Cytobacillus luteolus: one gene and its partner. The protein of the gene in region 1 binds, or shares a complex with, the protein of each later gene. Links are inferred from orthologs where the notes say so. Each region holds a gene or a part of one and is shown on either strand. Other genes may lie near its edges. The genes, in order: clpC and mecA.

The links.
Region 2: the proteins of clpC (region 1) and mecA are in contact, whole or in part, in a solved structure (PDB 3PXG), measured with the Bacillus subtilis proteins. The link is inferred for Cytobacillus luteolus from one-to-one orthologs.

Annotation. Positions count from the first base shown.
Region 1 is NZ_JAGGKM010000011.1:2,757-10,239, forward strand. What follows is about bases 546-3,570. They hold clpC (ATP-dependent protease ATP-binding subunit ClpC), read left to right. Parts: upstream 546-852; coding sequence 853-3,288; downstream 3,289-3,570. Other genes in these bases: J2Z26_RS20765 (protein-arginine kinase McsB), read left to right, coding at 546-846; radA (DNA repair protein RadA), read left to right, coding at 3,438-3,570. Also shown: more of J2Z26_RS20765, read left to right, coding at 1-545; more of radA, read left to right, coding at 3,571-4,808; DNA integrity scanning diadenylate cyclase DisA, read left to right, coding at 4,812-5,885; J2Z26_RS20785 (PIN/TRAM domain-containing protein), read left to right, coding at 6,083-7,177; ispD (2-C-methyl-D-erythritol 4-phosphate cytidylyltransferase), read left to right, coding at 7,221-7,483. UniProt on the Bacillus subtilis protein: Competence gene repressor; required for cell growth at high temperature. Negative regulator of comK expression. May interact with MecA to negatively regulate comK.
Region 2 is NZ_JAGGKM010000001.1:495,335-502,734, forward strand. What follows is about bases 1,921-4,862. They hold mecA (adaptor protein MecA), read left to right. Parts: upstream 1,921-3,022; coding sequence 3,023-3,703; downstream 3,704-4,862. Other genes in these bases: spxA (transcriptional regulator SpxA), read left to right, coding at 1,921-1,956; J2Z26_RS02540 (TerC family protein), read right to left, coding at 2,030-2,707; cls (cardiolipin synthase), read left to right, coding at 3,770-4,862. Also shown: J2Z26_RS02520 (putative glycoside hydrolase), read left to right, coding at 1-105; J2Z26_RS02525 (hypothetical protein), read right to left, coding at 155-358; J2Z26_RS02530 (GNAT family N-acetyltransferase), read left to right, coding at 788-1,363; more of spxA, read left to right, coding at 1,561-1,920; more of cls, read left to right, coding at 4,863-5,281; J2Z26_RS02555 (competence protein CoiA), read left to right, coding at 5,374-6,582; J2Z26_RS02560 (hypothetical protein), read left to right, coding at 6,643-6,825; pepF (oligoendopeptidase F), read left to right, coding at 6,990-7,400. UniProt on the Bacillus subtilis protein: Enables the recognition and targeting of unfolded and aggregated proteins to the ClpC protease or to other proteins involved in proteolysis. Acts negatively in the development of competence by binding ComK and recruiting it to the ClpCP protease.

The DNA of each region.
Region 1 (7,483 bases):
CCACTAGAGAAAAGAGTACTAGTGGAAAAGCATTTAATTAGTCCACACTTAGCAAAAGATGCTACATTTGGTGCCTGCCTTTTATCTGAGAATGAAGAAATTAGTATTATGATTAATGAAGAAGACCATATTCGAATACAATGTCTGTACCCCGGATTTCAATTAAATGAAGCACTAAAGGTAGCTAGTGAACTGGATGATTGGATAGAGCAACATGTAGATTATGCATTTGATGAGCAAAAAGGCTATTTGACAACCTGCCCTACAAATGTTGGAACGGGAATGCGTGCTTCAGTCATGATGCATCTTCCTGCTTTAATTCTAACAGACCAAATGAAGCGAATTATTCCTGCTATTAATCAACTTGGTTTGGTTGTGAGAGGGATATATGGTGAAGGTAGTGAAGCATTAGGAAATTTATTTCAAATATCGAATCAAATGACACTTGGAAAAACGGAAGAGGACATTGTTGAGGATCTAAATAGCGTTGTTAGTCAGTTGATTTCACAAGAACGATCTGCCAGAGAAGCATTAGTTAAGACTTCAAACATACAATTAGAAGACAGAGTATATCGCTCCTATGGTGTTCTGGCTAATAGCCGTATTATTGAGTCGAAAGAAGCAGCAAAATGCTTGTCTGATGTTCGATTAGGAATTGATTTAGGAATTCTCAAGAACATTTCCAGAACAATCTTGAATGAATTAATGATATTAACACAACCTGGTTTTTTACAGTTATATTCAGGTGGTGCATTAAGAGCAAATGAAAGAGATATAAGAAGAGCCACATTAATTCGAGAACGATTAAAGCTTGAAGAAGAAAATACAAATGAGCTTGGAGGTTGATGATCGATGATGTTTGGAAGATTTACTGAGCGAGCACAAAAAGTATTAGCACTAGCGCAAGAAGAAGCGGTGCGTTTAGGACATAACAATATCGGTACAGAACATATTTTATTAGGTTTAATTCGCGAAGGTGAAGGGATTGCAGCGAAGGCTTTAGTTGCTTTAGGATTAGGTCCTGAAAAAATTCAAAAAGAAGTAGAAGGCCTTATCGGTCGTGGTCAAGATGCATCACAAACAATCCACTATACACCTAGAGCAAAAAAAGTTATCGAACTATCTATGGACGAAGCTAGAAAGCTTGGTCACTCATATGTCGGAACGGAACATATCCTACTTGGATTAATTCGTGAAGGTGAGGGAGTGGCTGCAAGAGTTTTAAATAATCTAGGTGTTAGCTTAAACAAAGCTAGACAACAGGTTCTACAACTACTAGGTAGCAATGAGTCTTCTTCAGGGCATCAAGGAGGAGGAGCAGCTAATGCAAATACTCCGACACTTGATAGTTTAGCAAGAGACTTAACTGCCATTGCAAGAGAAGGAAGTCTTGACCCTGTTATTGGTCGAAGCAAAGAAATACAGCGTGTGATTGAAGTCCTGAGCCGTCGTACGAAAAATAATCCTGTTCTTATTGGTGAGCCAGGTGTAGGTAAAACAGCAATTGCCGAAGGGTTAGCGCAACAAATTATTAACAATGAGGTACCTGAAACCCTAAGAGATAAGCGTGTAATGACATTAGATATGGGAACAGTTGTAGCTGGAACAAAATATCGTGGTGAATTCGAAGATCGTTTAAAAAAGGTAATGGATGAAATTCGCCAAGCAGGAAATATCATTTTATTCATTGATGAGCTTCATACATTAATTGGTGCTGGTGGAGCAGAAGGTGCCATCGATGCTTCAAATATTTTAAAACCGTCATTAGCACGTGGAGAATTGCAATGTATTGGAGCAACTACACTAGATGAGTACCGAAAGTACATTGAGAAAGATGCAGCATTAGAAAGAAGATTCCAGCCTATACAAGTAGATGAACCAACTATTGAAGAATCCATTCAAATTTTACAAGGGCTAAGAGACCGCTATGAAGCGCATCATCGTGTTTCAATTACTGATGAATCTATCATTCAAGCTGTAAAACTATCTGACCGTTATATCTCAGATCGATTTTTACCAGATAAAGCAATTGATTTAATTGATGAAGCTGGTTCGAAAGTTCGTTTACGATCCTATACTGCTCCTCCTAATTTAAAAGAGCTCGAGCAAAAGCTAGAGGGTGTTAGGAAGGAAAAGGACGCTGCAGTGCAAAGTCAGGAATTTGAAAAAGCCGCATCCTTACGTGACAGTGAACAGCGCTTGAGAGAAAAGCTTGAAGAAACAAAGAAAAACTGGAAAGAAAAACAAGGTCAAGAAAACTCTGAAGTTACGGTGGATGATATTGCAACAGTTGTTGCGAACTGGACTGGTATTCCTGTAGCTAAGCTAGCTCAAACAGAAACTGAAAAGTTATTAAATATGGAGGAAATCCTTCACTCGCGTGTAATTGGACAGGAAGAAGCTGTAAAAGCAGTTGCTAAGGCAGTTAGACGTTCAAGAGCAGGCTTAAAGGATCCAAAACGCCCAACAGGTTCATTTATTTTCTTAGGACCTACTGGTGTGGGTAAGACGGAGCTAGCAAGAGCTTTAGCTGAATCAATATTCGGTGATGAGGATGCAATGATCCGTATTGATATGTCAGAGTATATGGAAAAGCATTCGACTTCAAGATTAGTAGGTTCACCTCCAGGATATGTTGGATATGAGGAAGGCGGACAACTAACAGAGAAGGTACGTCGTAAACCTTATTCTGTTGTTCTTTTAGATGAAATTGAGAAAGCACATCCAGACGTATTCAATATTTTATTACAGGTATTAGAGGATGGACGCTTAACAGATTCGAAAGGTCGATTAGTCGATTTCCGTAATACAATAGTGATTATGACATCTAACGTAGGGGCTAGTACCTTAAAGAGAAACAAGTATGTTGGATTTAATCTACAAGATGAAACACAAGATTATAAGGACATGAAGAGCAAGGTTATGGAGGAGCTTAAAAAATCCTTCCGACCAGAGTTCTTAAATCGTATTGATGAAATAATAGTCTTCCATGCTTTAGAGAAAAAGCATTTGAAAGACATTGTTACATTAATGTCCGATCAATTAACAAAACGATTAGTTGAACAGGAAATTAAGTTAGAACTAACAGATGCTGCAAAAGATAAAATTGTGGAAGAAGGCCACGATTTAGAATATGGAGCAAGGCCTTTACGTAGAGCAATCCAAAAACAAGTCGAAGACCGTCTTTCTGAGGAATTATTGCGAGGAACGATTGAAAAGGGTCAAAGTATTGTCTTAGACATTGAAAATGGTGAATTTGTCGTTAGGTCTGCTGAAAAGGTAAAATAAGAACTAACTACCTGCCGAGGTATACAATTCAAAACTATATTTTTGATGTATATCTCGGCTTTTTTTGTAAGGTTTGTTATGATTTCTTACAAAAAGTAACATAATTTAACATTAGCAAAGGTATTTTAATAAGAGAGGGTATCTAAATCATGGCAAAGAAAAAAACAAAGTTTATCTGTCAATCATGTGGTTATGAATCACCAAAATGGATGGGGAAGTGCCCAGGATGTGAAGCATGGAATACATTTGTTGAAGAAATCGAAGCAAAGCCCTCAAGAAGAGGTGCGTTTGTCCACAGTAATTCCTCAATCGTTACCAAACCTTCACCTATCTCTTCAATTGAAACAAGTAGCGAGCCCCGTATGTACACTTCAATTTCTGAATTTAATCGTGTTCTTGGAGGGGGGATTGTAAGAGGGTCTCTCGTATTAATAGGCGGTGATCCAGGGATCGGAAAGTCGACATTATTGTTACAAGTTTCTTCACAGCTTGCGAGTAAAGAAAAAGTTTTATATATCTCAGGTGAAGAATCAGTTAAACAGACAAAACTACGCTCAGACCGTCTTGGTGTTGTTTCTGACCAGTTATTTGTTTTGGCTGAAACAGACTTAGAGTATATTTCCCAGGCTATCGAACAAACAAACCCCGGATTTGTAGTCGTAGATTCAATTCAAACAGTCTATCATTCAGAAGTTACATCCGCACCTGGCAGTGTTTCGCAAGTAAGAGAATGTACTTCTGAATTGATGAAAATTGCGAAAACGAAAGGGATTGCTATTTTTATTGTAGGTCATGTTACTAAAGAGGGATCCATTGCAGGTCCGAGATTATTAGAACACATGGTGGATACAGTTTTATACTTCGAAGGAGAGAGACATCATACATACCGTATTTTGAGAGCAGTAAAAAACCGGTTTGGATCTACAAATGAAATGGGCATTTTTGAAATGAAGGAATCGGGATTAGAAGAAGTAGCTAATCCGTCAGAAATTTTCTTAGAAGAACGGTCAAAGGGAGCGGCAGGATCAACTGTTGTCGCTTCAATGGAGGGAACACGACCGGTATTAGTAGAAATTCAAGCATTAATATCTCCAACTAGCTTTGGAAATCCTAGACGTATGGCAACCGGTATAGATCATAACCGTGTATCCTTACTAATGGCTGTTCTTGAAAAGAGAGTTGGACTTCTCTTACAAAATCAAGATGCATATTTGAAGGTAGCAGGAGGAGTAAAGCTGGATGAACCTGCAATTGATCTAGCAGTCGCTATAAGTATTGCTTCTAGTTTTCGTGATCAACCACCAAAACCTACCGATGTGTTCATTGGAGAGGTCGGTCTAACAGGTGAAGTAAGGCGAGTAGCAAGGATTGAACAAAGGGTTCAGGAGGCTGCTAAACTTGGTTTTGAACGAGTAATTATTCCAGAGCGTAATTTAGGAGGATGGACAGTACCAAAAGGAGTAGAGGTTGTTGGAGTAGCAAGTGTGAGGGAAGCTCTACAATACACGTTAGGGGGATAATGAATGATTGAACACCATCAAAATGATAAGAGTTTAAATCATATTCTTCGGTTTATTGCTCCAGGCACACCTATACGGGAAGGGATTGATAATGTACTTCGTGCCAAAACAGGTGGTTTAATTGTTGTGGGCTATAATGAAATAGTTAAAGAGGTTGTAGATGGGGGTTTTCAAATAAATAGCCCTTTTTCACCAGCTTATTTATATGAACTTGCCAAGATGGACGGAGCAATCATTCTAAATGAATCCGGAAGCAAGATTTTATATGCAAATGCACAACTTGTCCCAAGTACAAATACACTGTCTACTGAAACCGGTATGCGTCACCGGACGGCGGAGCGGGTTGCAAGGCAAACAGGTGCACTTGTAGTTGCTATTTCACAACGTAGAAACGTCATTACCCTTTATCAAGGAGAATTCCGTTACGCACTAAAGGATATCGGTGTTATCTTAACAAAAGCCAATCAAGCGATACAAACTTTAGAAAAATATAAAACAGTGCTTGATCAAGCGATTACAGATCTTGGTGCACTTGAGTTTGAAGAGCTAGTAACTCATGCTGAGGTATTACAGGTTCTTCACCGCATTGAGATGGTACTTCGTATCAAAAGTGAGATTCTTTGCTATATTAATGAATTAGGAACAGAGGGAAGACTTCTTCGCTTGCAAATGACAGAGCTTCTAGTGAACGTAGAAAAAGAAGCGGCTCTAGTCATAAAGGATTATATGAAGGATCGAGCTAGTGAGCCTTATGAAATTTTAGATAAACTACAAGAGCTATCAAATGAGGAATTACTAGATGATACGATTATCTTGAAATTATTAGGATATTCAGTTGCAACAGACCCAGATGAAGTAATAGCTACCAGGGGATATCGTATTTTAAACAAAATCCCTAGACTACCTCCACTTATCATAGAAAATTTAGTATCAACCTTTCAAAATATGAAACAAATTATGCAATCATCCGTAGAACAGTTAGACGAGGTTGAAGGGATAGGGGAGGTACGCGCAAGAAAGATCAAAGAGGGGTTAAAAAGAATTAGAGAGCAGTTATTTATTGATAGGCAAATATGAATTGATAATACAATTTATCTATGATAAAATGGGTCCTTTTGTTAAATTGACACTAAAATTCGTAGATGATACTCTAATGGTGATATATTTATATTTTTTTTATTTATATGAATCTTTCCAAAGACAATTAAAAAAACTATAGGATACAGGTTTCAATAATTTTAAAGTGTTAATAATGATAAGGAGGAGGTGAAGGAATGTTAAAACGTATTGTACAGCTATTTTTTCTTATAATAGGAGGAATGCTCGGGATTTTCTTTATACCTGAACTATTTGAGCTGTTAAATGTCGGTGATATTCCGTATTTAGATAAACCATATACACTTGCCATATTAGGTGCTATTATTTTATTCATTACTACATTTTGGTTAGTTGATTACATTGTTGGTTTAATTAGATGGCTTGAAGAAACGTTAGTGAAAGCACCAGTTACCGATGTATTGTTTGGAAGTTTAGGTATTATTTTTGGATTAATCGTTGCTTTTTTAATTGTTATTCCTTTAAAGTCCATACAGTTTACTGTTGTAAATACAGTAGTCCCTATTTTTGTAACCCTACTTCTAGGCTACCTAGGATTCCAAGTTGGTTTTAAAAAGAGAGACGAACTAGTTAATCTATTTAGTAGCTCTAATAAAAGTGGTAAGAAAAAAGGTCTAGATGATGAAGAGGTTGACCCATCAGCAAAGAAGTTAAAAATTTTAGATACAAGTGTCATTATTGATGGGAGAATTGCGGACATTTGCCAAACTGGGTTCTTAGAAGGGGTTATTGTTATCCCTAGATTTGTCCTTGAAGAATTGCAGCATATAGCAGACTCTTCAGATGTACTTAAACGAAATCGCGGTAGAAGAGGGCTAGATATTTTAAATCGTATCCAGAAGGAGTTATCAATCAAAGTTGAGATTTATGAAGGCGACTTTGATGAAATTGCTGAGGTCGATAGTAAGCTTGTAAAGCTAGCACAGTTAACAATGGGTGTAGTAGTTACCAATGATTTTAACCTAAATAAGGTATGTGAATTGCAGAACGTTGCTGTGTTAAATATAAATGATTTAGCAAATGCGGTTAAACCAGTTGTATTACCTGGTGAAGAATTAAATGTACAAGTAATTAAGGACGGTAAGGAATATAATCAAGGAGTTGCCTATCTCGATGATGGTACGATGATTGTTGTCGAGGAAGGTAGGGATTATATAGGTAAAAAGATTGATGTACTGGTAACAAGTGTACTTCAAACATCAGCAGGACGAATGATTTTTGCGAAACCAAAGCTACTAGAAAAGGCATTATAATGAATAAGTCTTAGTTGTTTCAATGAATAGGGGCAAAGGAAATATGAAGTATCAAGTGGTTGTACCTGCAGCGGGGCAAGGAAAGAGAATGCAGGCGGGAAAAAACAAACAATTTATTGAATTAGTTGGTAAGCCAGTTATTATTCATACATTAATGGTTTTCGAACAAGATGAAGATTGTGCTGGTGTTATTTTAGTAGTCAACGAAAACGAACGAGTGGTATTTGAAGAACTAGTATTGAAACACTCTATTCATAAAGTATCGTCAATTGTTTCGGGTGGCCTAGAACGCCAACATAGTGTATA
Region 2 (7,400 bases), on another replicon or contig:
GAAGCTCAAATCAGAGGATTAAACGAACAAGGTATTAACGAATATTTAATTTGGAATGCAGGCAATACCTACACTGAAGGTGTAGATTATACACCACTAAATTAGAGAAAAGAAAAAATCCTAACGAATGATATCGTTAGGATTTTTTGTGTCATTAGTTATTCCAGAAAGATTTTTTAGCGTTACCGCCAACGCCTTTCCATCCTGTTTGTGTATTTGCAGCATTATTGAAGCTTACGTCTTTGGTTTTACCACCAAAAAACTTTTCGCCAATTCCATTTAAAACTACACCAATTACAGCAGTAATTCCGATAATAAGAAGGGCAACAAGTGTAAAATCTATTATGTAACCTAACATGAAAGATCCTCCCTTTTATATAACAAGCAATTTTTTATCTAAAATAAAATTAATAGCATATACTTTTATTTTATTCTATATTGAACAGGATTTAAAGGGGAATATTAAATTTAGTGAACATATAATTACTATATCAAAAAATATGGCTCTTTTCTAAAAGGTTGTTATTTTCACATTGAATCATGACTGTTCCTTTGCGCTGCAGGCACTTGCTTTCCGCGGGGAGGAAGTCGAGCCTCCTCAGCGCATGCGCCTGTGGGGTCTCGACCTTTCCTCAACTTCTGAGCAGGAGCCAAGTGCCCTCCGCTCCAATCCACTCTTGTAATATTTTCATTTAAATCAACAAAATTTATGAAAAGAGCCAAAAATAAAAAAGTAAATTATGTTACCATATAAATAAGGATGAAAACTTGAAAGGGAGTGTTTCATTTGAGTTGGTATACTAAGTTAAGTCAGTATTTTCCAGTTGAGGAAATGAAATCACAAGAGCATATGGAGATTCTTTTAAAGGAACAAGGAGACATTTACCATAAAGATGAAGGTCCAAATCATGTATTAATGTACGCGGAATTTGATGAATTTATCTTTATTGACTATTTATTTGTTTCAGGGGCCGCAAGGGGACAGGGGCTTGGCAGAAAGCTAATAGAGAATTTAAAAATGAAAAATAAGGCGATTATATTAGAGGTTGAGCCGATTGACTATGAAGACACAGATACTGAGAAACGTTTAAGGTTTTATAAACGTGAAGGGTTTGAACACGCTCAGTCTATTGGGTATAGACGTCTATCTTTAGCCACGAATGAAGTGAATCAGTTAGAAATTTTATTTTGGTCTCCGACAAATGAGTCTGAAGAAGCCATCTTTGAAGCAATGAGAAAAACCTATAACTTGATTCATACCTATAAGGACAAAGAGGTGTATGGAAGGTCTTATCAAAGTGTGAATGATGTGTTAACATATAACAAAAAAAATGATAGCGACGATATTTTATCGGATGTATAAGTATTTGTATAAAAATTGTATAACTATTTATGACAAATTTGTGAATTCATCTATCATTTCAAATTAATTTATTGTATAATAAATGGAGATATTACTTAATTAAAGTAATTACAATAAAAGATTTAGTTTTTCTTACAACTTTAGATAAATCGTTGTCTTACTTAAACTCATCTTTATTAAAGGGAGTGAATCTATTTATGGTAACATTATTTACTTCACCAAGCTGCACATCATGTCGTAAGGCTAAATCATGGCTAGAGGAACATAGTATTCCATATACAGAAAGAAACATATTCTCTGAGCCATTATCAATTGTAGAAATTAAAGAGATTCTTCGAATGACTGAGGATGGAACTGATGAAATCATTTCAACTCGTTCGAAGATATTTCAGAAGCTGAATATTAATGTTGAATCCATGCCATTACAGGATTTATATGCATTAATTCAAGAGCATCCTGGCTTGTTACGTAGACCTATCATCATTGATGAGAAACGTTTGCAAGTAGGCTATAATGAGGATGAGATACGACGCTTCTTACCAAGAAAAGTTCGTACTTTCCAACTACGAGAAGCACAAAAATTAGTAAACTAAACATAGAGTATGTGTGCAAAAAACTTCTACATGTAAATTTGTAGAAGTTTTTATTTTTCAATGGCACGGTAGTCTAGTTTTTAACCCCAGAATAACTTTTAATCCGGTTTGTAAGCAGTCCAGCAAAAAGGATAAGACAAATACTAAGAAAAGGAATCATTGTAAGAAGTGGTTGATAGTTTTCATATAAGTAGTGAAGTCTTTCCTCATTAACGATCATTTTTCCAGCAGTGTAGGCAAGTATACTTGCACCAAAGTAAATGAGTACAGGAAATTTTTCCATTAGGTATAAGATAACTTTACTTCCCCAAATAATGATTGGAATGGATACACATAATCCTAAAACAACGAGATAAAAGTTGCCGTGTGCAGCACCAGCTATTGCAATAACATTGTCGATACCCATGATTAAGTCTGCTATGACAATTGTTTTAATGGCTGCAAATAACGTAATACCACCTTTAATCCTGGAAGTATCCTCATTATGATCTACCAGCAATTTGTAAGCAAGTAGTAGCAAAAACACACCGCCAGCAAATTGTAGGAATGGGATTTTTAGTAAGAATACAGCCGCAATAGTCACTACAATTCTGATGAACACTGCCAAAACTGTACCAAGGACGATTGCTTTATTTCGTTTAGTTTCTGGGAGGTTTCTACAAGCTAATGCAATTACGATTGCGTTATCCCCACCTAAAATAATGTCAATACCAATGATTAATAAAATAGATGTAATTAACTCTAAGTCCAACACAAATCCTCCCTTAGACAAGTCATACTACTATGTATAAGTAAAAAGCAATTTAGTTATGACAACAAACAAAACAGTATTTAAATATATGGTAGGATTATGGGCTATAGGGCGAATAACTGTTTTTATGAAATTCGGCTTTTTTATTTCCATTCTCAAGCTTTTTATCATAAAATAAGAGTACAAGATATTGATGTCTCCTTTAAAGGATTATCTACTCTTGTTTTTGGGTAAAGTGGTAAAGAACTGTATACATCGACTCGGGGGTATTTTTGTCCCTTCAAAAATGGAGCTAGAAGGGAGAGGTTTTAGCTTATGGAAATCGAACGTATTAATGAATATACAGTAAAGTTTTATATTTCATATGTTGATATAGAAGAAAGAGGCTTTGACCGCGAGGAAATTTGGTATAACCGTGAAAGAAGTGAGGAGCTCTTCTGGGAAATGATGGATGAAGTTCATCAGGAAGAAGAGTTTACAGTAGAGGGTCCATTATGGATTCAAGTCCAAGCGTTAGAAAAAGGTCTTGAAGTTCTGGTAACACGGGCGCAAATATCTAAGGATGGACATAAATTCGAACTACCAATCTCTGATGAAAAATTTAGGGATATGCCAGTAGATGAAAGAATTGAATCATTACTTGATGAGCATTTTAATACAAAGCGTAATTCAGATAGTGATTTACCATCAAATGATGAAGATCAATTAGATTTTTTACTTCGTTTCCAGGATTTTGAAGATGCTATCTCACTTGCACATCGTACACAGCTTCTAGAATTAACAAATAAACTATACTATTTTGAAGGTCACTATTATCTCTATATCGAATTCTTAGATGCGGATTGTACTGAAGACGAACTTGAGAATACACTAAGTGTAGTCTTAGAATACGGCCAAGAATCTAGAATTTCAATTCATCGAATTGAAGAGTACGGAAAGACAGTCATGAAAGAAAGTGCACTATCAGAAATAGCTAAACACTTTCCATTAAAATAAAGGACCGATTTCAGTGTGAAATCGGTCTTTTTTTACAATGTTGGTTTTCTAGGACGGTGAAACAATATGAAAAATACATTGAGAGTCATTGTATTTTTAGGCATCATATCTCTTTTGCTTTTTTTCAGCAAAGGTTATTGGGAAGGTTGGCTTATAGGTGCTTTAAGTATTATGTTTACCCTCTCTGCAATATTTATTGCTATTATTATCTTTTTAGAAAATAGACATCCTACGCAAACGCTGACTTGGCTAGTAGTACTAGGGAGCTTCCCATTACTCGGTTTCTTTTTCTATCTTATTTTTGGACGCAACTATAGAAAGAAGCGACTTTTCCAGAAAAAGGCATTATTAGATGAGCAAACTTTTTCACAATTTGAAGGTAGCTTCGAAAACAATGAAGAAAAAATTGATCAAGTTGGTGAGAATCAACAACACTTATTTCGCCTAGCACACAGAATCGGTAAAAGTCCCGTTTCTTTTGCTACTGATACGAAAGTATTAACGAATGGAGAAATGACGTTTTCAACGATTTTCGAAGAGTTAAGAAAAGCAAAGCACCATATTCATTTAGAATATTATATTGTAAGACATGATGGAATTGGCCAAGAATTGAAGAACATTCTCATAGAAAGAGTAAAGAATGGTGTCAAAGTTCGTTTCTTATATGATGCAGTAGGGGGATGGAAACTCTCTAAGAAGTATATTCGTGAGCTCCGTGAAGCGGGAGTGGAAATGATTCCATTTTCTCCAGTAAAACTTCCGTTTCTAAATAATAAGATTAATTTCCGTAATCACCGAAAAATTGTTATTGTTGATGGATCTATTGGATTTGTAGGTGGGTTAAATGTTGGAGATGAATACATAGGGAAAAACAAATACTTTGGTTTTTGGCGTGACACTCATCTCATGTTAAAGGGAGAGGCTGTCCGAACTTTACAATTGATTTTCTTTCAAGATTGGTATCATATGACTGGGGAAAAGCATTTGAATCAATATTACCTTTCTCCAGAGTTAATTGAAGAAAATCAATTGGGTGGGGTCCAATTAATAGCGGGGGGTCCTGATAATGAGTGGGAAGTTATTAAGAATCTATTTTTCTCGATGATTATCTCTGCTAAAAAGTCAATCTGGATTGCCTCACCTTATTTTATACCTGATGAAGATATTTTATCTGCTTTAAAAATAGCCGCACTAAGTGGCATAGATGTTCGAATACTCGTTCCTTACCATCCTGATAAAAAAATTGTATTCTATGCCTCAAGATCATACTTCCCGGTACTACTAGAGGCAGGGGCAAAAATTTACGAGTATAAAAAAGGGTTTATGCATAGTAAAATAATGATTATTGATGGTGAGTTAGCTTCAATAGGAACTTCTAATATGGATATGAGAAGCTTTCATTTAAACTTTGAAATTAACGCATTTTTATATCGAACAGAAAGTACAATTACATTAGTTCAAGATTTTATTCAAGACATAGAGGATTCAACACAAATTGATAAGGAAACTTTCAATACTCGTTCATTAAAACAAAGACTATTTGAATCTACTTCAAGATTATTATCCCCGTTGTTATAAGCCTTAATTTATGAGGCTTATTTTTTTTACAAAGGAATTCTCTCAGCTCGTGACGAATAAGAAAAGGGATAATTTTAAAAGGAGGAATCATTTTGTTTGTAGCGAAAAACAATAATGGAATGTTTATTTCACTTCTAGATAGCCGACCAAAAGAGGATTTAATTCAATTGAGAAAGGAGTTCCAATTCTATTGTTCAGCCTGTCAACATCCAGTACAGATGAAGCTAGGGGAGAAACGCTTACCTCATTTTGCGCATTTAAGGGATTCAAAGTGTATTACGCAAAGAGAGCATGAAACACCATACCATTTGGAGGGAAAAAAACAACTCTATAGTTGGTTAAAGAATCTAAGTACAGAATTAGAATTAGAGCCCTTTATACCAGAAATTAAACAAAGACCAGACCTATTAATAAAGGTAAACAAACAACAATTCGCAATTGAATTTCAATGCTCCCAGATTTCGTACGAGCACCTTAGTAAAAGGACAAAAGCCTATAAATCTATAGACATTCACCCCCTTTGGATACTTGGTGAATCTTGGTTAAAAACGAATGCAGATCCACTTTTCTCTTTATCCTCGTTTCAGTGGTTATTCGCAACCATACCACAAAGTACAAACTCTAATTGCTTTCCATCTATCTTATACTTTAATCCAATGACAAAAATCGTTACAAAACTGTCAAACTTAACTCCCTTTTCACCTACGCAAACCTTTGCAACAATACAGAAATTTGCTCCTAACGATACTCTTACTGAAATTCTAAATGCCTCTTTGTCTCTAAATTCACAAATGTTAACTTTATGGCTTGAAAAAAAGAAAAATTGGAGATATCAATTTTCGATGTTTCCAGACCGTAAACTAAAGCCTTTATTCTTAGAGTTATATACAGCCCGGATTACAAGAGCTTCTATTCCTGCTGAAGTTGGGTTACCTTTTCCTACTGTGTATTTGATTGAAACCTCAGCAGTTATATGGCAGTTATGGATCTTACTAGACTCAATCATACCTGTTACTTCTAACGCACCCATATCCTTTGAAAATACGTATCGCCTTTTTAGAGAAAGAGTGAGTGAGGGACATATTAAAATTAGACACTTACCAAACATAGTAGGCCAGCACTATTCCTTCGCCATTATGGATTACCTTCAAGTCCTGACAAAACTAGGTATATTAAAAAGGATAAATGCACGTAACTTTATAAAAGTTAATGAAATCATACTTCCTAAGAACGGGGAAGAAGCTTTAGAACTAGATAAGGCTGTATTAAAGAAGTTATATGGTGGAAAATATACCCTGTAATGAGAAGTTATAGCTATGTAAATCATAAGAAAGATAAGATTCTAGTAGGAGGGATTATCAATGAAGAAGAAATTAGGCACAAAAAATAAACGTAATAGAGGGTTACTTTACTCAATGTTAGCCATTGGTGCAGGAGCGGCTGTCTATGGGCTTACAAAGACAATGGTTACTAAAAACATTGAAAATAATCCAGATCCTAACTACGAACCAGATAATCCTGAAATATTTAATTATTATTATTAATAAACTATAATATAGTAAAATGAAGCCCTACTTAATAAGTAGGGCTAAATAGTGGTTGGCCTTATAGAAAATTCACATTTTAGGAAGGAAAAAAGGGGTAGTATAACGAATTAATCTAAGATGGAGTTTTTTCGACTATCGAAATACATAAGGAGGTTACACAGATGGCTGAACAAACAGCAGTGAAGAAATTACCAAATCGTAACGAAATTAAAGTTGAAGACACATGGAGACTTGAAGATATTTTTGAGACGGACCAGGCATGGGAAAATGAATTTTCAGCGGTAAAAGCAATGATACCTAAGATTTCTGAATTCCAAGGTAAGTTAGGTGAGTCAGCAGATCATTTAGCTGAAGCACTGGCATACCAAGATGCAATCTCAATGCGCTTAGGAAAATTATATACATATGCACATATGCGTTATGATCAAGATACAACAAACTCTACTTATCAAGCATTAAATGACCGTGCTGCGAATCTTTACACACAGGTAGGAAGTGCTCTATCATTTATCGTTCCAGAAATCTTATCTGTAGATGAAGCTAAAATTAAAACATTTTTACAAGAAAAAGAA